2 regions of the Marinobacterium sp. xm-a-127 genome follow, and region 1 is predicted to be linked to the other one. Evidence: predicted binding sites of a transcription regulator. Region 1 holds the regulator's gene; the other holds the start of a gene.
What was found. The regulator PhoB, encoded in region 1, activates phosphate uptake and scavenging genes when phosphate is short. The targets are predictions, from matches to a motif close to TGTCATANNNNTGTCANA.
Positions count from the first base shown of each region.

Region 1 (10,207 bases):
CTGGCCGCCTCTATTTTCCACTTTAACGAATACACAGTACCCGAAGCGAAAGCGTATATGCGCGAGCGCGGTATTGAAGTACGTCTTTAATCAATGGCAAAGGTAGGCATCGATGCTAGATCCCAATGAACTAGAAACTGAGATTCGTAACCTTGAGCACTGGCAGCAGGTTGCCTTCTCTGCTGCGCTGACCGAGCGTATGTTCAATAACTTCGCGCTGTTCTCCAAGTTGATGGAGTTTGGTGATTTAGATCGCATGCGCACAGTGCTTGATGGCGTATGGGGTGAACTGGCCCAAAACGGTAGCAAGCTAAACTACGACGTTCAGCTCGGCCATGTAGACGATAACCTGGTGGATCTCGATGAGTTCGACACCTTTGGTGCCATTCCTGCCCGCGATGCCATGCTGGCGCTCTACTCAACGCTGATGTGTAAGCTAGAGAAAGAGGCGAGCGACGCAGTTGCGGTATCGAACCTCTCTTACGAAACCGTATCGGCTTACATTGAGTTTGCTGAAGCGGACGATCAGATGTCAGATGAAGAGCTGATCCGCATGATCAACTCACACGATATGATGCTGGATGAAGATGCGTTTCAGAGCGAAGTTCTGGAACAGCTAAACGGCGCTAAACAGAATGCTGCAACCATTGCAGCACTGCGTGAACTTGGTGAAAACCAAGGCATCTCAAACATAGGGATCAGCGACGAAGAGTGATGCTTAGACTGGGTCTTATTCTTCTGATTGTTCCAAGCCTCGCACTGATGGGGGCTTACATGTACGAGCAGCACTTGATCGAGAGCTGCACGGCGACCGGTGGTTTCTACGACTATACTCTCTCAGAGTGTGATCCACAGACAGAACAACCTTTTATTCCTTTTATGGTGCGCTACCCACTGTTGGTGAACGGCGGCATGCTGCTGAGTGTGTTGGGTCTGCTGTTAACCATCGTTGGCCTCTATAAACCCAATAAGCGAGACGTTGCGTGATTAAAAAGATCATCTGGGCTCTTATTTTAATGTCAGGCATCGGCTTCTACCTCTGGGTAGAGTTTGCCGGTGATGATTGGCTCGAAGCGTTCAATTCAGAGCGACAACAGGCTGCTGCCGAGTTCTTTGCTAAGGGTGAAGAGCAGGGTAGGGTAAAAACGGACGCAGCTTGTTTTGATGATGCTATTGGTCATATTGCTGAGTGCTTAAGCATCTCGTGTACGGTCGATGCCGGTCAGTATCTACGCGGTTGTTGGGGCGTTGCCGAACGTGCAGAGAGCTTCTGTGATGGGGTGCCTGAGTTCCAAGAAGAGAAGACTGAAGATGAGAAAGAGTGGGCTCGTTTTGCCTGCTACGATCTGAACAGTCGCGGCGATGGCTGCCGTCTTCTGATGCGTCAAAAGCAGCAGCACTGCGCAACACAATAAGGACAATTGAATGAACTACTATTTAGCAGCGATGGAGCCCTTCCTATTCTGGGGTGGCTTGGGCATCTACATCATCTCTCTGGCCATGTATGGAACTCGCAGTGGCGATTGGAAAGCGATCATTCGCTTTTGGGAGCCGCTACTCAAACTTAACCCAACCGAGTTTCGTATCAACCGCATCGGTCTGAGCGGCATGATTCTGGCGGTTGTGATTCGAGTCTACCTAAACTTCCTAGCGTAATTCACCATGCGCACGAACTCGCCTTTCTCAGGGTTGGCCTATCTAGGCCGCGGTTTCAAAATGCTGTCGGAGCCCGGTCTTCGCGCCTTTGTATTGGTACCTTTGCTGATCAATACAGTCATCTTTGTTGGGGCGATCTATCTTCTGGTGACCAACTTCTCTGCTTGGGTTGATGCTCTAATCGCGCTCTGGTTACCTGATTGGGGTTGGTTGGATTATCTGATCTACTTCTTATGGCCTATCTTCGCACTGGTCTTGGTGCTGATGGTCTATTACGGCTTCTCGGTTGTTGCGAACTTTATAGCCGCGCCATTCAACGGTATCCTTTCAGAACGGGTTGAGCAGCGTCTGCGAGGCGATGCGATCAGCAATGAACTCAGCCTATTGCAGATGATTCCCGGCACCCTCGCGCGTGAGTTAGCTAAGTTGGCGTACTTTATTCCAAGGGTTTTGCTCTTGTTGATTCTAGGCTTTATACCGCTCATCAACCTAGCGACCCCAGTGCTTTGGTTCATCTTCAGTGCGTGGATGATGGCGATTCAGTACATCGACTACCCGATGGATAATAACGGTCTGACTTTCAAGCGAATGAAGGGGTTATTGAAAGAGCGCCGTTGGTCTGCGTTAAGTCTAGGCTCGGTGATTCAGCTTGGTATGTTGGTGCCGCTATTGAATCTGATTTTGATGCCGGCGGCCGTGATTGGTGCGACGATCTTTTGGGTGGAAGAGTATGAAGCTGATGGTGAGCAGGGGCGTTTAAAGTAAGCGCTGCTAAATCTTAACCACTCGACTTTCAGGGAAGGTCACACTAAATCGGCTGCCTTCACCCGGTTTACTAGTAACTCCCAACTTAGCATTGTGCCGAACCAACACGTGTTTCACTATGGCCAGTCCAAGTCCTGTACCACCACTGTCGCGGGATCGCCCTTCATCCACTCTGTAGAAGCGTTCAGTGATTCTTGGAATGTGCTCTGCTGGTATACCGACACCGGTATCGGTCACCGAAAACAGTACACTGGTGTCGACGGATTTCAGTTTTATATCAATTACTCCGTTAGCCGGAGTATATCGGACCGCATTGAACACGAGGTTGGATAGAGCGCTGCGTACCTCGCCCTCATTACCAAGAATCTCAAAGCCTTGGTCCATTTCGAGTGAGATTTGATGCTGTTTTGGCCCTGACACCTCTTTTGCTTCTTCTGTGATCCTTTCTAGCATTTCTCTAATGAAAATGGGCTTTCGGCTCTTATTTTCTGAGCTGGTTTCCAAGCGAGAAAGGGTTAGAAGGTCAGCAATCAGAGCAGCCATACGACTGCTCTGAGACTGCATAGAGTGGATCGCTTTTTGTATCGGATTAGGAAGTTCTTGCTCTTGCAGAGTCTCTAGGTAGCCGTGAATTACTGTGATGGGAGTTCTTAGTTCGTGTGATGCATTGGCTAAGAAGGTATGACGCATAAGGCCAATTTTTTCGCTCTCAGAGATATCCCTAACAATTAGCACTTTGTCACCTTCACCAAAGGACTCTACACGGTACTCAAGCACTCTTTTCTGGTCTGCTGAGTCTGCTTTGAATGAAGCGATATGAGACGATTGAGAGTAAAATTCTAAGAAATTAGGTGCAGAAAAGACCTCCTGTACCCTTTTATGTTTCTGCTCAATGGTTATCTCTAATATCTCTTCAGCGGCATTATTCCACCACTCAATATTGTCTTGATTATCAATGATGACGATGGCGTCTTTCATGGCAGAGGTGGCTGCTTGAAACTGATCCATATCGGCATGGATCTCATCGTATTCTGCTTCCGTCTTATTCCGATAGTTGGCTATCGAGCGAACAATACGCCCCTGTTCAAAGGGTAATTTAGGATCTGGCGAGCTGAGATTTTGGTCTAGCCAAGTGACTAACTTTGCGTTCAGCAGCGAACTCAATATCGACCAAAGCAAAGAGCCAAATAATGCACCCAGTATTAGGTTGTGACTTGTAAAAAAACCGAGAACTGCACCAGCAAGAGTAAAGCTGAGAAGGCCAAGTAGTTGGCGTGCTATCGATTCGGTCACAAATCTATCCTAGAGTTTGGTTGAAAAACGGTATCCTGTACCACGAACTGTTTGGATTAAATTACCAAGGTCTGGCCCTAGTGCTTTGCGAAGACGTCGAATGTGCACATCCACTGTTCGCTCCTCCACATAGACATTCCCGCCCCAAACCATATCTAATAATTGGCCCCGGGAATAGGCTCTATCTTGATGTGTCATAAACAGATGAAGCAGTTTGAACTCTGTTGGACCTAGATTGAGCGACTGGCCGGAAGCATCCGAAACCCGATGTGAGACTGGATCTAAAATAATCCCACCGATTGAGATGGCGCCCTCATCACTCTCGGGAAGGCTTCTTCTAAGAACCGCTTTTAAGCGAGCGATCAGCTCTTTGGGTGAAAAAGGCTTAGTAATGTAATCATCTATACCCGCTTCAAGGCCCTGAATTTTATTGTCTTCATCAGCTTTCGCCGTCAGCATGATGATCGGTAGGTCTTTGGTGGTAGGGTCGCTGCGAAGGCGTTTGGCTAGCTCTATTCCGCTGGTACCAGGCATCATCCAATCGAGCAGCATCATGTCAGGCTTTTCATCAATGACCATGGCATGGGCTGTTTTTGCATCACAGGCCTCTAGTGTCTCAAAGCCGGCGAGCTCTAGTGCCATTACAATCATTTCACGAATAGCGGATTCATCATCAACGATCAGTATGCGTCTGGAACGACTCATGGTAACTCTCTCATCTGTTTCATTGACCTCATTAAATGATGCTTTCGTTACAAAAAGATGACAATGACGTTTTACAGTGCGTAATCAGCAGCTAATCCCACCAAAACAACTAGTTCAGCATAGTGATTATTTAAAAATGCTTTGAAACAGGGCATGCGTTCACGATCTTTTATCAGCCAGTGCTGGTAGATAAAGAACCCTACAGCACCTATCAGTCCAAGATAGAAATAGATTCCAAGGGATTCCAGTATTCCAATCCAAACCAGTACAGCAAGAGCAGCAATCTGTAGGCCGGCTATAGCCATGCGATCGTATTGGCCAAAAAATACAGCTGTCGATTTGATGCCTATCTTTAAATCATCATCCCGATCGACCATGGCGTACATGGTGTCATAAGCGACCGTCCATAAAATTTTAGCAAGGAAGACTAACCAGCCGACTAATGGCACTTCGCCTAAGGTTGCAGCAAAGGCCATCGGAATTCCCCAACCAAACGCCATACCCAAAACGACTTGGGGGAAGTGGGTGTAGCGCTTCATAAAGGGGTAGCTGAAGGCTAATAACAGAGCGATGGGCGATAGCAAGATCGCGGCTTTGTTCGTGAATAGCACTAAGATAAACGCGATCAGCATTAATCCGACGAACAAGCCAATGGCTTCTTTGCTAGTAATGCGGCCCGTTGGTAGCGGCCTTTCGGAGGTGCGTTTTACATGGCCATCCACTTTGCGGTCTGCAAAGTCGTTAATGACGCAGCCGGCTGAACGAGTCACCCATACCCCAAAGGTAAAGATAAACAGTAGATCCCAACTGGGTAAGCCACCTGCGGCGATCCATAAAGCCCAGAGAGTTGGCCATAACAAGAGATAGGTGCCAATCGGTTTGTCTGCTCGCATCAATTGCCATGCGGCATGGAGTTTATCTGCAGTGATCACAAGTGACTCAAGTATCTTTAAATTAAGGTGGTAGTATGAAGTGAGGGAGTGCTTAAAACAACAAAGCCACCTGAAGGTGGCTTTGTTAGAAGCAGAGTCGCAAGCTTACTCTCGAACGATCTTTTTGATCTCTTTAGTCTTCATGTGACGAACATCGGTACCGCTGACTTGGTAGATGACTTGCTCAGCCAAATTGCAGGCATGGTCACCGATTCGTTCTAGTGCACGAAGGATCCAGATTATATTTAGCACACCACTGATAGAGCGTGAGTCTTCCATCATGAAAGTGATTAAAGCTCGCATGGTCGACTGGTATTCACGATCAACATGTTTATCACTCTTGACCACTTTGTACGCTAATTCGATGTCACGATTTTCAAAAGCGATTAATACTGAGTTGAGCATGTCTGTGACCATCTCACCAATGTGGCTGACCTCATGAAGACTTTTGCTACTCGATTCATTATTTGACAGATCGATGGCCTGTTTGGCAACGCGAGAGGCTTCATCTCCGATACGCTCCAGATCAACAATGGCACGGTTGATTGACAGAACCAGCCTTAAATCAACGGCTGCTGGCTGGCGAAGCGCAATGATCTGTTCACAGGCTTTATCAATCTGATTTTCGAAGCGATTGGTCTCTCGATCCAGCTCACGAGTTGATTCAGCCAGTGAGATATCTTGATTGAGCAGTGCATGCAAAGAGTCAGTGACTTGCTGCTTAACGGTTCTGCCCATCTCTAAAAATTCGGAACGAAGCCTCTCAAGCTCTTCGTTGAACTTATTTGATGTGTGTTGCGAATAGATCTCGCCACTGTCGCGCATTACAAACCCTCTTTTCAGGTCAAATAGGTCTAATTACCTTTAGTATTTCAAAAGAATGTTAGAGATTTGTGACAGTTTCGTGTCGATTTGGTTAAAGGAAAATATATCTCTAAAGGGTAGGCTTACCTTGCGATAAAACTTATGATTATCAAAGAAATCAGCTTTTTAGGCTGTTGAGGTAAGCCCAATGGACACGCAATGCAGTTAATTGAAAAAGAGTTAAGTTGGTTATCGTTCAATGAACGCGTACTGCAGGAAGCTGCGGATATAAACGTACCCATCATTGAGCGTGTCCGTTTTTTGGGTATTTACTCCAGCAATTTAGATGAGTTTTTCAGAGTTCGGGTTGCAGACTTGCACCGTCGCCTACGTCTTGAGCAACTAGGCAAGGTCGAACCCAAAGGGATGTCGGCTGAAAACCTGTTACATCTCGTGAATGAGAAGGTACAAACTCTCGCAGATCGTTTTAATGACATCCACATTGATGTCATCAAGGGGCTCGCTCGTCGCAATATCTTTCTGATCAATAACGATCAGTTGAACGAGAAAGAGGGTGGTTGGTTACGGAAATACTTCCGAGATGAGGTCCTGCACCACATCACACCTATCTTAGTGAATGAGAACACCAAGCTTGCTAACGTCATGAATGACGAAGATGCTTACCTGATGTGTGCCCTAAGAAAAGGGACTTCAGTTCAGTATGCACTTCTTGAAATTCCCTCTGATAAAACCAACCGATTTATCCAACTGCCTCGAATCAAAGGTCAGCGGCGAAAGCCAATTATCGTGCTCGATAACGCCATTCGTTACTGCGTCGACGATATTTTTGACGGTTTTATCGATTTTGACTCAGCAGAGATGTTTGCCGTCAAAGTAACCCGTGATGCGGATTATGACTTAGAGCGAGATGTTGAGTTATCCCTACTAGAGAAAATGTCTCAAGGCATCAAACAGCGTGATACGAATAGGCCTGTGCGACTGGTCTATGACGAAATGATGCCTGATTACATGTTTGACTTCATGTGTGAGAATTTGGGGCTACAACCCGATGCGGAAACCACTGCGAGCGGACGTTATCGAAATTTTAAAGACTTTATTAATTTCCCTAACGTTGGGCCGCGCTATTTAGAGAACGACAAGCTCTCAGCTCTTAACAGTGCTCAATTTGATAATGCTTCAAATGTGTTTGAAGCGATTACCAAAGAGGACATACTGCTCCATTATCCCTACTATAAATTTCGTTATTTGACTGATTTTGTTCGTGCGGCATCCTTCGATCCCGCCGTTAAGCAGATACAGGTAACGGTTTATCGAGTAGCGAACAATAGTCAGATTCTCAAATCACTGATCGAGGCTGTTAAGAACGGTAAAAAAGTGATTGTCATTGTCGAGCTCAGTGCACGATTCGATGAAGAGGCGAATATTGAATGGGCACGAGAACTTACCGAAGCTGGCGTTGTCGTTGAGTTTGGTGTTGCCTCACTCAAGTGCCACGCAAAAATCATCCACGTCATACGTGAAGAGGCGGGTGAAGAGGTTGCTTATGGTTACATTAGTACCGGTAATTTGAACGAGAAAACTGCCCGAATTTATACCGATTTTGGTCTGTTTACTAAACGACCTGAGATTACAGAAGAGCTCGAAAAAGTCTTTGATTTTATTATCAATCCTTACAAAAATTTCAAGTTCAAATATCTTCAGGTTAGTCCAAACTACAGCCGTGACCCAATCAATCAACTGATTGATGATGAGATTGAAGCGGCACGCAATGGCAACCGTGCCGAGATCTTTTTGAAAGTGAATAATCTAGTCGACGAAGGACTCTCTAATAAACTTTATGAAGCGAGCCAGGCGGGAGTCAAAATACGTCTAATTGTTCGCGGAATGTGTAACATTTTAGCCGGTATACCAGGCGTGAGTGACAATATCAAAATCATCAGTATTGTCGATCGCTATCTTGAGCATGCTCGTGTGTCACTGTTTTATGCTGGTGGTAAACGAAAGATGTTTTTAACTTCTGCTGACTGGATGACTCGCAACATCGACCACCGAATTGAAGTCGGTTGCCCAATTTTGGATAAAAATGTTCGTAAGCTCATTAAGGACCAGCTCGACCTACAATGGCGAGATAACACTAAGGCTAGAGCCTTAGACCCGGAGCAGGCCAATCATTATGTAACTCGTGGCAATCGTAAGAAAATACGCTCACAGATGGCGATTTACGACTACTTAAAACAGCTGGAGCGCTCTCGTGAACGACAAGCATAACTCTGAATCTGAATCACGACACTTTGCAGCGATTGATCTAGGTTCTAATAGTTTTCACATGTTGGTCGTGCGTCAACTTCACGATGATGTGCAGCCCCTTTTTAAACACAAAGAGCGTGTTCGCTTGGCTGAGGGTTTAGACGCTAAAAATAACCTCTCTGAAGAGGCTATCGAACGAGGAGTCGCAGTACTCAAGACATTTGCTGAACAACTAACGCCCTTTCCAAACTGTACTGTGCGCGTGGTCGGTACACACACCTTGCGAATTGCTAAGAATCGCAGTGAATTTCTTGCCTCTGCTAGACAAGTCTTTCCATACCCCATCGAGATTATCAGTGGTCAAGAAGAGGCTCGCCTGGTTCATTTGGGTGTTTCAAGTTCAGAGCACTTAGCGGGTAACACCTTGGTCATTGATATTGGTGGCGGGTCCACTGAGGTTGCACTCGGTCGTGAGAATAGCTTGGAGTTAGGTCGCTCTCATACTATGGGTTCGGTGAGTTTTACCGAGGCCTTCTTCAGTAAAGGCGTTGATAAGGCCTCTTATAAAAAAGCGAAGCTCTATGCGCAACAGCAGCTGGAACGCTTTTCTGCCCTCTTTGCATCCATCGGTTGGAATCAAGTCCGGTGTACTTCAGGTTCAGCACAAGCGATAGCGACAGCCAGTGAAAACTTGGGCTATGATCCGAAAGAGATTTCCGCTAAATCGATAAAAGCCTTACGTAAATTAGTCGTCAAAAATGAGTTATCCAGTAAAGTTGTAAAAGGCATTAGTGAGCAACGATTGCAGATTTTCGCTGGTGGTTTGGCGATTCTAGATGCCGTTTTCTCTAGCCTCGAGATTGAGCAAGCCAAGTTTTCCTCTGGTGCGTTACGTGAAGGTTTGCTGGGAGAGTTTACGGCGTCATCGGGTGATCAGCAGAATACTAGAACGCGTGCGATTCGCTCATTGATGGCACGTTACCACGTTGATACCAAGCATGCGGAGCGAGTCAGTGATACCGCAACGAAACTTTGGCGGCAGTTAGCTCCAGAATTACGACTTCCGGTTTTTACTCGTCGTTACCTGCAATATGCGGCACTGACACATGAGGTAGGACTCAACCTAAATTCAAGTGGTTTGCAGAAGCATTCAGCCTATATTTTAGAGCATTCAAACCTAGCCGGTTTTAGTTTCGACCAGCAAAAGCTGGTCGCGCTAATGGTTCGATTGCATCGTAAAAAGATTAAAAAGTCCCTAGTGACCAACCTTGGCATGCTATCCAAAAAACATGCCATCGCGTTGATTCTGATTTTACGTATCTCTGTTATCTGGCACCTAAGTCGAAGCAGCGAGTACCCTGAAGTACCTAAAATTGAATTCGATGGCGAACGACTCACCCTCTCATTAGATGCAGAGGTCAGTGATGAATATCCACTCCTGATTGCGGATCTGGAGCGGGAAGAGTCTTTCTGTAAACAGTACGGCATCGATATGCGAATTGAATTTCTGCTCTAACCAAAACGGCCTGTAATGTAATCCTGCGTTAGCTGGTGTGATGGGTTGGTGAAGATCTGTTCAGTATTACCCACCTCAATCAGATCACCCAGGTGGAAGTAGGCTGTACGATCAGAGACACGCGCTGCCTGTTGCATTGAGTGCGTGACGATAACGATGGTGTACTGACTTTTAAGCTCTTCGATCAACTCTTCAACCTTTGCTGTCGCAATAGGGTCCAGTGCGGAACAAGGCTCATCCATAAGAATGACCTCTGGGCTTACCGCAA
Region 1 covers NZ_WBYH01000006.1:118,166-128,372, reverse strand. The annotation lists gene hisF (imidazole glycerol phosphate synthase subunit HisF) at 1-90, shown strand, start outside; gene XMA127_RS10960 (DUF416 family protein) at 113-715, shown strand; gene XMA127_RS10955 (hypothetical protein) at 715-987, shown strand; gene XMA127_RS10950 (hypothetical protein) at 984-1,415, shown strand; gene XMA127_RS10945 (hypothetical protein) at 1,426-1,656, shown strand; gene cysZ (sulfate transporter CysZ) at 1,663-2,421, shown strand; gene phoR (phosphate regulon sensor histidine kinase PhoR) at 2,428-3,714, opposite strand; gene phoB (phosphate regulon transcriptional regulator PhoB) at 3,724-4,419, opposite strand; gene ubiA (4-hydroxybenzoate octaprenyltransferase) at 4,491-5,351, opposite strand; gene phoU (phosphate signaling complex protein PhoU) at 5,457-6,176, opposite strand; gene ppk1 (polyphosphate kinase 1) at 6,375-8,444, shown strand; gene XMA127_RS10910 (exopolyphosphatase) at 8,428-9,939, shown strand; gene pstB (phosphate ABC transporter ATP-binding protein PstB) at 9,936-10,207, opposite strand, start outside.

Region 2 (10,207 bases), on a different contig from region 1:
CCGACGGTGGAACGCTTGACGAGATTCTTAGTTGCCTCGATCGTTTGGGTTACCCGCAAGCGCAGACGGTTGAGTTACCAGACGGAATACGGATCGATACCGGACAGAAGATGCGCATTGAATCGGTCGGCATCCATCAAGTGCTGGATGCCGAGATTGCGTTGAGTCCTGATTTTCTTGCTGACCTTAACGGTAAACCCCTCAGTAAAGCCGAGCATGTTAAGGCGATAGATCGCCTTGACTATCTCGGTTTTGTGCGTGACGGATCATTTGATTATTACGCGCGCATTCCGGGTGTCTACGATGCGGAAGTCGTCGGTGAGGCGGGGGAGAGCGACCTCAGCGTTGGGGCAAGTTTAACAACAGGCGGTAAGCTTTTTGGGGCGCTCGACGGGCGCCATTTTTTCGATTACCAAGGCTTACGCTACCTCGACTACCGAGTTGGCAGTAATATCGACGGGCAGTATGAGATTGATCTGGCCGTCCCTGTCTATTACAACCTGAACAACCAGCTTGATTTGGAGTTTAGTACCCGCCCACAAGAGTTCCGCTTTTTCGATTCACGAGCGACAGAGCTCAGTTCGCGATGGCGTGATTTTTCAGGTGGAGATGGCCTACATCTGACTGAGATAAAAGTTAGTGGCGAGGTCCATCAGACAGAGGTTAAATCGCAAGCAGCATCGGCAGGGCAATCTCTGGCCGACCAGATGCTGCTCAGCGCAAAAGCACTTTTTGAAGCGCGGCCCGGTTGGACTGAGGGTGACGGACTAACACTGTCTATCGGGCTCGCCCAGAATTTGGATCGCGGTTCCGGATACGGGCGTACGGATATCGACTACGACACCGGATCTATCCCGCTTGCTGATACTGGCCTAGCACTGAAGGCGCGAGTAGGGGCTTCGGCGATTAGCGGTGATATGGCTTCAGTGCCTCTGAGTCAGCGTCTCTATTTAGGGGGCGCTGATTCTGTACGTGGGGTGACCGCCTCATATCTGGGCGGGGAGACAAATCTAGCGTCGAGCGGCGGCTCTACGCGGGTTGTTTCGCAAGTTGAGCTCTCCAAACCGGTTACCCTCTTCGACCAGCAAGTTGACTTAGGCGTGCATCTGGACGCGGGCAGTGTAAGTGGTGGAAATCTATCGCGTGACCGTTCAGCAATCTCTGCAGGCTTATTCGGGCGGGTTAATATCAGTGAGGATACTTCGGTCTATGCTCATCTCAGTCGAGCGAACGTTGATCAGAACGAGCGCTCAGCTTTTGGGCTCGCAATTGTTAAAAAGTTCTAACCTCGCGGCTGTACAATTTCACTTCGGTCAAAATACTTTAGTGGTTCTTGAACGCTCTCTCGCTCATCCTTTGTCCCCCTGAAAACCTGAACTACCTCTACATACTCCAGTCGGTTATAGCTTACTCGCATGGCGAGTTTAGCGTAGGCATCGAAGGGGTTTAGCGCGGGCACATCATACTGAAATTTGCGTGCCTCTTTGCTCGGGGAGAGGGTGAATACATCAATCGAGAAGGACTTCGAGCGTGCCAGTTTTCTGCGCTGCTCGTTACTCTCTGGGAAGAGTTGTCGCTCTATCTCGTGCTGCGATTCCGCGCGTAGATGACCGGTGGCGACTAACGCGCTCACAAAGCCATTTAGCTCCCAGCGCCAATTCTGATCATCAAGTGAACGGGGACACTTATCCAACAGAGATCGAAGGATTTCAGACGATTCAACCCTAAGGTGTTGTCGGATCAATTTGACGATAGCAATCGGTGAAATCATGTAGCCCCCAGACGCACTACCTCCAGATTAGTACAGATTTTTAAAAAGCGCGTTGTGGTAATTACACGTTGATATTTTTCATGGGGTTGGGTCACACTATGGCCCTATCAATGAAGGATTGAGCCCACATGACCCAAGCTATAAAGATACTCGCTGTTGATGACGATGAACTCATCCTAAACTATATCAAGAGTACACTCTCTCCAAACTATCAAGTGATTACGACGCCTAGCGCTCACCAAGCGTTTGAGATGATCATCCGCTTCCGGCCAGATCTGCTCATTACGGACATTGTTATGGATGAGTTAGATGGACTTGCTCTTTCGTCCTTAGTTCGAGTGGCGCGGGGCAGCTCAGATATCCCTATCATTGTCTTGTCAGCGCATGACAATGACGAGATTCGTGCTGAGCTTGCTGAGAACGAGATCAATCTCTTCCTGCAGAAGCCTTGCCGTGCATCTGAGCTGCTTGAGTCTGTGAAAGCGCTTATAGAGGGATGAGCCTTTGAGTGCCGCTAAGTCTCCGCCAAGATCACAGATTACAAGCTACTTATACAAACATCCCTATCTCTTTGTACTGTTAATCGTCGCTGCCTCTATTGCTCTGTCTGTAGCACTCACCCTGCTGGTAGGTGTCGATATCGGCACAAAAACAATACTGTTGCCCGCGATCATTTCGTCGCTAGTAGGCGGGGTTTCTGTTGGATACTCGAGGAAATATATTGAGAAAACTGCACTTTTGTCGTCTCAAGTTGAACTTCTTGACCGGGTAGCGGACTCCCTTAATTTCGCGGTCGATATCATCAAGAATCCAAATGATTCAGCGGAGGTTCTCGGAGATCAGGTTCATCGTTTCCTCGGCGAGCCGGCAGAGTCGCAACTGACCTTTGCGGATTTGGTTGATCGTATTCACCCGAATGACATAGAGGCTTTTACTGTCCGGAATGAAGAGTTTTTCAACTCTGAGCTTCAGGAAGACGGAGTGTTAACGGACGAGTTGGAGTGTCGTATTCGTCGTGTCGACGGTGAGTACAGATGTACACGTATCAACCGTGTGTTGACTGTTCGGGTTGACACACGATTTTGTTACGTTCAGTACTCCGACATTGAGGAACTGAGGCAACGGGCAGCCGAACTTGAAAAGCTGGCCCACGATCGAGCAGATAACCTTGTAACCGTTAGCCACGAGATTCGAACACCGCTCAACGCAATTCTAGGGCTAACGGATCTGATGTTGGCTACACGGCTCACCAAAACACAACAAGAGTACCTCTCGAAGATATCGGGTGCGGCCGACACGCTGGAGTCATTAGTGCGCAACCTGCTGGACTTGCGTCGTTTAGAGAGTGGGCAGTTGCATGTAGAGCCGGAACCCGAGCTAGTTGAAAACTTGCTGGACAACTTTGTGGCGCTGCATCAACCGGTTGCTGAGAACAGCGGACTGCGATTTATGGTCGACTTTTCTCCCATGCTTCCGCGAAAAATCGAGATAGATGCCCAGCTTTTAGGCCAGATCGTCAATAACCTGCTGCGCAATGCGGTAAAGTTTACCGACGAGGGCTTGGTAATGCTCTCTGCCGGCTTCAAAAAGAGCTCAGCCTCTCAAGGAGACCTGGTTATCGAGGTAAGTGATACGGGTGTAGGTATAAAACCCTCGCGTCACGAATCTATTTTCGAGCAGTTTGAACGCGGCGGTGCTGGTAATACAACTGAGGGGGCTGGGCTTGGTTTGGCACTTGTAAAGAGACTCTGTAAGTTGATGGACGGGGAGGTAAGGCTGCAATCTGAATTGGGAGTAGGATCTAAATTCAGTATCAGCATCCCAGTTAAAGTCAGCTATGCCGAACCGATCGTGGATAAAGCTTATCTAAAGTCGATCAAGCGTGTGACGGTGTTATTGGTTGAGCGACGTGGGCTCGCCGCAGATCACATAAAAGCGGTGCTCAAACCTTGGGTTGCAGACGTGCAGGTTGTAGTTGACCTTGATGAAGCGACGGGTGCCCTGGCAAAGCAAGCATTTGATGTGGTTCTCTTTGGACATGTTCTCGGATTGGACCAGTTGGAGCAGTTTATCAACGATCTACAAAGGCAGTTTGGGAATAGGCTGCGTCTGGTTGCGATTTCCAAGCTCGAAGGCTTGAATCCCCGCTTATTCAGTCTAGTAACGGGTGTTGTTGTAGCCCCGTTCAGTCTAAAACAGTTCGCCTGTATTTTGGGCGATACGAGACAGGCTGGCCCACTTGTAGCAGAATGTCATGCCAATCTGGCTGCTGAGGTCAGTTCACTTATTTTGCTGAGAGATCTACGCATCCTTGTGGCTGAGGATAACGAGATCAATCAGCAAGTGATTAGCGAACATTTGCGTCAGCGCGGTGCAGAGGTCACTTTAGTTGGCGATGGTAAGCAAGCAATTGACGCGCTGACTCGCAGCGATTACGACCTTATATTGATGGATATCGAAATGCCTGTGCTCGATGGCTTTGAGGCGACTGAGCGCATCAAAGCAGAGCCGGGTTGGAAAAACATCCCCATTATCCCCGTATCTGCTGGAGTAACTGCCTCGCAGAAAGAGCGGGCCACCAGCGTTGGTATGCAAGGCTTTGTGGGTAAGCCCTACAAAATCGATGAGCTTCTGAGGGCTATTGAAACTGTGATGGTGGACAAAGATTTTGCACCGGTGCAGGCAGATTTGGGCTTTGAAGATGATTCAAACCTCTCTTCTCCTGAATCTAAGGTGTTCGAATTCGCTGAATTCGATTTCGAAGAGGCGCGAGATTACTGGCCGACGTCCGAATCACTAATCTCTAACTTACAACTCTTTATCGAGAAGTACCCTGTTGCTAATGATTTGTTTGATGGCGTGAGTGATGAAGAGTCTGGCAAGCTCGCACACACGTTGAAGGGTGCCGCCGGCTTTCTTGGTATGGCGCGCTACTCAAACCGGCTGAATGAACTGAGCTTGGCCTTCAAAAACGGATCTGCCACTGCTGACATGGTTTCGGATGTTAGGGCACAGCATAAGCGAGTTCTTTCAGAGGTTGAGTCGTTTTTGTCCATGCTTGAGTAGGCATTCGTGACTTTTGCTGTATGTGGTTAGCGACGTTGGCACAAAAGTACGCGAGATCCTCGCTTTTGGCATAAACTGTGCTAAGTTTGTCATATGTCCCTGAAATAGGGCGGCTTAACATGAAATATTGGGGGTTTTCATGTCAACTCAGTCATCACTCGATTACGTAGCAGTTCTTTCTAAAGTTGCTCAGACACCTGACCGAGTCCTCTTGTTGGGCGATCTCGGATCAGGACAAGCCGTAGCAGCCTTTACCCTACACCGCGGCAGCGCTCGCAAAGATCAAGCCTTTGAAGTCATCCGCTGTACTGGACTCACTGAAGAACAGTTTGCTGCAGAGCTCTGCGGTGTTGCCGATCGCTCTGGCGACATTGTTCGTTTGGGTGCTCTGGCAAAATCTGACGGTGGTACCCTTTGTTTGATCGGCGTGGACGATCTTTCCCAGCAGTCTCAAGCTGTGTTGGTACGCGCGCTGGAAGAGTCGACTTATTACCCTGTCGGGGGGGCGCAGCCTGAATTTTTTGACACGCGTATTGTTACCGCACCAACACACAACTTGCGTGCCAAGATCGAGAGTGGGCAGTTTCGCATGGATCTGTACCACCTCCTTAACGAGCAGATTATTCACATTCCAAGTCTTAATGACCGTCGCTCTGAGATGGCTACACTAGTTAGCCATCTGCTCTCAGAACTCGGTGCTGCTGGTCGTATGCTGAGCAGTGATGCGATCGAGCTTCTCAAAGCGCACAAATTTACTGGAGGTTTCCGTGAACTGCGCAACATCCTGAAGCGCGCAACTAGCTGGTTTGATGATGCAGAAATTGATGCAAACATGCTGAGTTACGTCATGTTTGATGGCAAGGATGAGAGCGCTGCGCGCACTGTCTCATCCAATGACTTCCGTCGTGAGCGTGTCGTTAAAAGCATCGAACCGACTGCCAACGCTGAACCGATCTCGGCCAGGCCTGTACCACCGCCTGCTACTGGATCACTGAGCTTGAAAGAGCAGGAGCGTCAGTACTGGGAGGGCTTGATGCACCAGGTGCAGGGCAATAAGCAGAAAGCTGCTGACATCGCCGGCATTAGTCTTCGGACGCTCTACCGTCGATTGGAGTCTGCGGGGCTTTAATTCATAGGGGTTAGACCCCGTTTTTCGCTAAACCAATTTCTTAGAAGCCGAATTAAGCGGATATTGAAGGTAATAAGGCTCTATAAATAGTTTTAAAGGTAATTAGGGGGATTACAAGTACCTTAGCCGCACACACTAAGCTAGCAAGAACGATAATAAAACTGCAAATAAAAATTGGAAGAAAGACTTTCCCGAGACCTCATAACAAGATTACCAACGCGGTGCCCGCTATAACGACATTAATGCCCGCAATGTGCCGACTCCAGTAGATCACACCTTCCGTCCGCTTTAGGGAAATCTCTCCGGTTGCGAAAGAGCTGCTATGTGCGCCTTGCAGCTCTCAGAAAAATGGCAGCTAATGTCCGGAATTTGCGCAGTCGTTCCCAAATTTATCGAGATCACTTGTTCACGCGGTTCCAGGGGTTAAAGCACGTTCTTCAATTCCGAGCAGCTAAATGCCAATCCCGATACTTGAAGTCATTTGTTTCGCTTCGTTCGTTAGCTGGGCTAACGTCCGCTTCTGAGGATTTTTTCAGTAGCCTTTGGGTCGCTGTTTACACTTTGCAACTATTCGTTGTTTTAGGATAGGGTCTGGAATGTGCCGGTTTCAGCCTTTTATTTAATGAAAAAATTTACTACTGAATCAGTGTCTAGTCTTACCAAAGAAAGCATAGCGAGCAGCTAATTCGCTAGGTTAATTACTTCTGCTTGGTTTCTGAGTCATTCTGATAGTAGCTATCTTCATAGTACCTCCCCTTGATGGCTAGTACCTTTTCTAACCAGCGGTTGTAGTGTTTCCATATGAAGAAACCAGGTGTCATTACCACCATGATAGCGACCATTAAGCCTGCGCCTTTATGAGATTCTGGGAACTGTTCTGTAATCAGACTGAATAGTGATAGTCGCTCAGCGACTAGGTACCAACAGCCCAAGCCAATCAGGCCAACGGCTATTCCAATGTGGTGAAGTTTTTTACTGTCGAGCATGTTTTTCAGAACCCCAAAGATAAGCTGTGCTGAGAATAGAGGTTTCAAGGGCGATTTTAAATGTTAATCGCGAAATACTCCCTGAATTAGGTTCACTCAAGCGGTCAGAATTGTTAACTTATGCTTCAATTCATTATCCAGGAAATCGCCAGTCGATGTTCAATCCCTTTTCTCTTTTTGTTGGCTGGCGCTACACCCGAGCAAACCGCTCGAACTACTTCATATCCTTTATCAGTTTAGTTTCTACGCTCGGACTGATGCTCGGTGTGGCCGCATTGATTCTAGTACTGAGTGTCATGAACGGCTTTGATCGTGAGTTGAAAGAGCGGATACTTGGTATGGTTCCACAGGCTACTATCAATGGTTACAACGCTCCGTTAGATAAATGGCAACCACTACGTGAAACGCTTTTGACTGCGTCTGACGTCGAGGGGGTGGCACCCTTTGTTCAGGCACAAGGGATGCTGACCGCCTCCGGTCGTGTCCAGCCTGTATTGGTATCGGGTATTGATCCAAAACTGGAAGAGAGTGTTTCGATAGCCGCCGGTCAGATGACTCTTGGTGACCTGAACTCACTTGAAGCTGGGAAATATCAGATTGTTTTGGGGGAGCTTCTTGCTAAGTTTTTAGGCGTATCGGTCGGTGATAAGGTCAATCTGGTTTTGCCTGAAGCGTCAGTGAGTGTGGCCGGTGTTATTCCGCGTTTAAAACGCTTTACTGTGTCCGGTATTTTCTCAGTCGGTGCTGAGTTAGATGCCAATTTTGCTTTTGTTCACCTTCAGGATGCAGCCCGCTTGAAACGAATTAAGGGTGACGCCGTTGAAGGGCTTAGGATTAAATTCAATGACCTGTTCAGTGCGCCTACACGAGTCTATGAACTTGCCCGAGAGTTGAACCATCCAGTCTACACCTCTGACTGGACTCGAACTCATGGCAATCTATTTCAAGCGATTCAGCTAGAGAAACGAATGATCGGACTGCTTCTGTTTCTGATCGTCTTTGTTGCCGGCTTTAACATCGTCTCGACGCTGGTTATGGTCGTTACCGATAAGCGCTCCGACATCGCAATATTGCGCACTCTGGGCGCGAAGCCAGGGATGATATTGAGGATCTTTATGATTCAAGGATCCCTTATAGGGTTGCTAGGGACTCTGCTTGGAGCCATTTTAGGCATTATTTTAGCGCTGACTGTCTCTGATCTGGTGGCTTGGATAGAGTCGGTGTTAGGTATTCAATTCCTCTCTTCGGAGGTCTACTTCATCAGCTATCTACCCTCTGAGCTTCAATTAGGGGATGTCTCGCTGGTGATTGGTGTGACTCTTGCGATGAGCTTCCTAGCCACGCTCTATCCTGCTTGGCGCGCGGCTAAGGTTGAACCTGCGGAGGCGCTTCGATATGAGTAATGTCTTGGTTGCAAACCAGCTATGCCGCTCTTTTGATGAAGCGGAGCGTCAATTGATCATCATTAATGATCTGAACCTGTCTGTAGCTGCCGGTGAGCGTCTGGCCATCATCGGCTCCTCGGGTAGTGGTAAGAGTACGTTGCTCAACCTATTGGCGGGGCTGGATACACCAACCGCTGGTGAGGTGGTTATCGCAGGTGAATCGATTGGTCGGCTTTCCGAGCATCGCCGCGCTGAACTGCGTAACTCGCAACTCGGTTTTGTGTTTCAGTTTCACCACCTGCTGCCGGAGTTTTCTGCGTTAGAGAACATTGCCATACCTCAACTGTTGGCGGGGGTATCTGTTGATGCCGCTCAGAAGCGTGCAGCTTATCTTCTTGATCAGGTAGGTCTCTCATCACGTGCTCAACATAAACCCGCCAAGTTGAGTGGGGGAGAGCGCCAACGCGTCGCGATTGCCCGTGCTTTGGCAAACACACCCGCCTGTGTTTTGATGGATGAACCTACCGGTAATCTTGATCCTCATACCGCCGAAGATGTTGAGCAGCATCTACTGAGACTCAATCAGGAGCAGGGCGTGGCACAGATTGTCGTCACTCATGATCATGCGTTGGCAAAACGGATGGATCGTGTGCTTGAATTGAAAGAGGGGCGTTTAGTCGAGACTAGTGTTTGCTAGCACGAGCCTTTAGTAAACGTTTCTGCCAACGGCGTCGCACTTGCCAAATCCACAAGCGGTTGATGGCTATATAACTGATCCCAGACAATAGCAATCCACAGATAAGAGAGCCCGTCAGCAGGGGCCACCAGATCGTTGCGAGCTCTGAGTGGATGGTGTGTAACTCCCAACTGATGTTGACCGGCGGCGTTCCTAAAATCCAAGCCCCAATTTTATAGGTCGTATAAAAAATAGGTGGCATGGTGATAGGGTTGGTTAACCAAACTAGCCCGATCGAAATGGGTAGGTTTGAGCCAATCCAGAGTGCCAAGAAAGCGGCGACAAGCATCTGACCAGGAATGGGAAGAAAAGCACAGAAAATACCCACCAAGAACGCTTTAGCGGCGGACTTTCGAGTCAAATGGAATAGGTCTGGGTTGTGCAGATGTTCACCAAGCCATTTAAGATGCTTATGACTTTTTAAAGCATCCTGTTTCGGCATGTAACGCTTTAACAGCTTACGTGGCATCCCTGAACAACCTATGAAATTATTTGGAAGTCAGATTATGCCCTTCGATTATTAATAAACCAACCTGCTATTACTGAAACTTCTGCTAGATTGAATAAATAATTTGGCTTGGATCAAGGATGATCAGTTTTCTCTTAGCAGTGCTCGGGCACGCCTATCTACCCTCTATCAGTTGGGGATCCTATTTTCTTATTATCTTAACCCTGGGAACGGTTGGCCTGTGGTGGGGCTCTCCTACACTTAGATCTCATCTGCTGTTTGCTCTAATAGGTTTTGTGGTGGCCCAGTGGCACGCAGTCGATGGGCTCTCTAAAACCTTACCAAAAAGCGTTGAGCCAGAAGAGTTTGAGATTGAAGGGACAGTCATCAACTTACAGCCTCAGGCTTCAGGGGGCTTTCAATCGCTGCTTTTGGATATAGAGAGTGCACCTGTTCAATTGATGAAAATCGAGCGTGTGCGGCTTGGGCTATACGACTCTGAGGTGAGAATAGCGGCTGGCGATCACATCAAAGTGCTGGCTAAAGTGGGTCCGCTGAATGCCTACCAAAATGAGTTCAGTCCGGATCGACTCAAAAAAGAGTTTGCACAGGGGATTGGTGGGTCAGGGTATATCAAACAGCTGATACAATATGAGCAGAACAGTTCCATTCGGCAAGGGGTACAT
Region 2 covers NZ_WBYH01000002.1:279,009-289,215, reverse strand. The annotation lists gene XMA127_RS05485 (BamA/TamA family outer membrane protein) at 1-1,286, shown strand, start outside; gene XMA127_RS05480 (hypothetical protein) at 1,283-1,771, opposite strand; gene XMA127_RS05475 (response regulator) at 1,900-2,271, shown strand; gene XMA127_RS05470 (response regulator) at 2,276-4,837, shown strand; gene XMA127_RS05465 (sigma-54 dependent transcriptional regulator) at 4,977-5,966, shown strand; gene XMA127_RS05460 (hypothetical protein) at 6,665-6,952, opposite strand; gene XMA127_RS05455 (lipoprotein-releasing ABC transporter permease subunit) at 7,108-8,355, shown strand; gene XMA127_RS05450 (ABC transporter ATP-binding protein) at 8,348-9,034, shown strand; gene XMA127_RS05445 (DUF2062 domain-containing protein) at 9,021-9,542, opposite strand; gene XMA127_RS05440 (DNA internalization-related competence protein ComEC/Rec2) at 9,662-10,207, shown strand, end outside.
Region 2: a site for PhoB is predicted at 4,914-4,931, ahead of XMA127_RS05465 (sigma-54 dependent transcriptional regulator). Genes of this name have one in related genera too.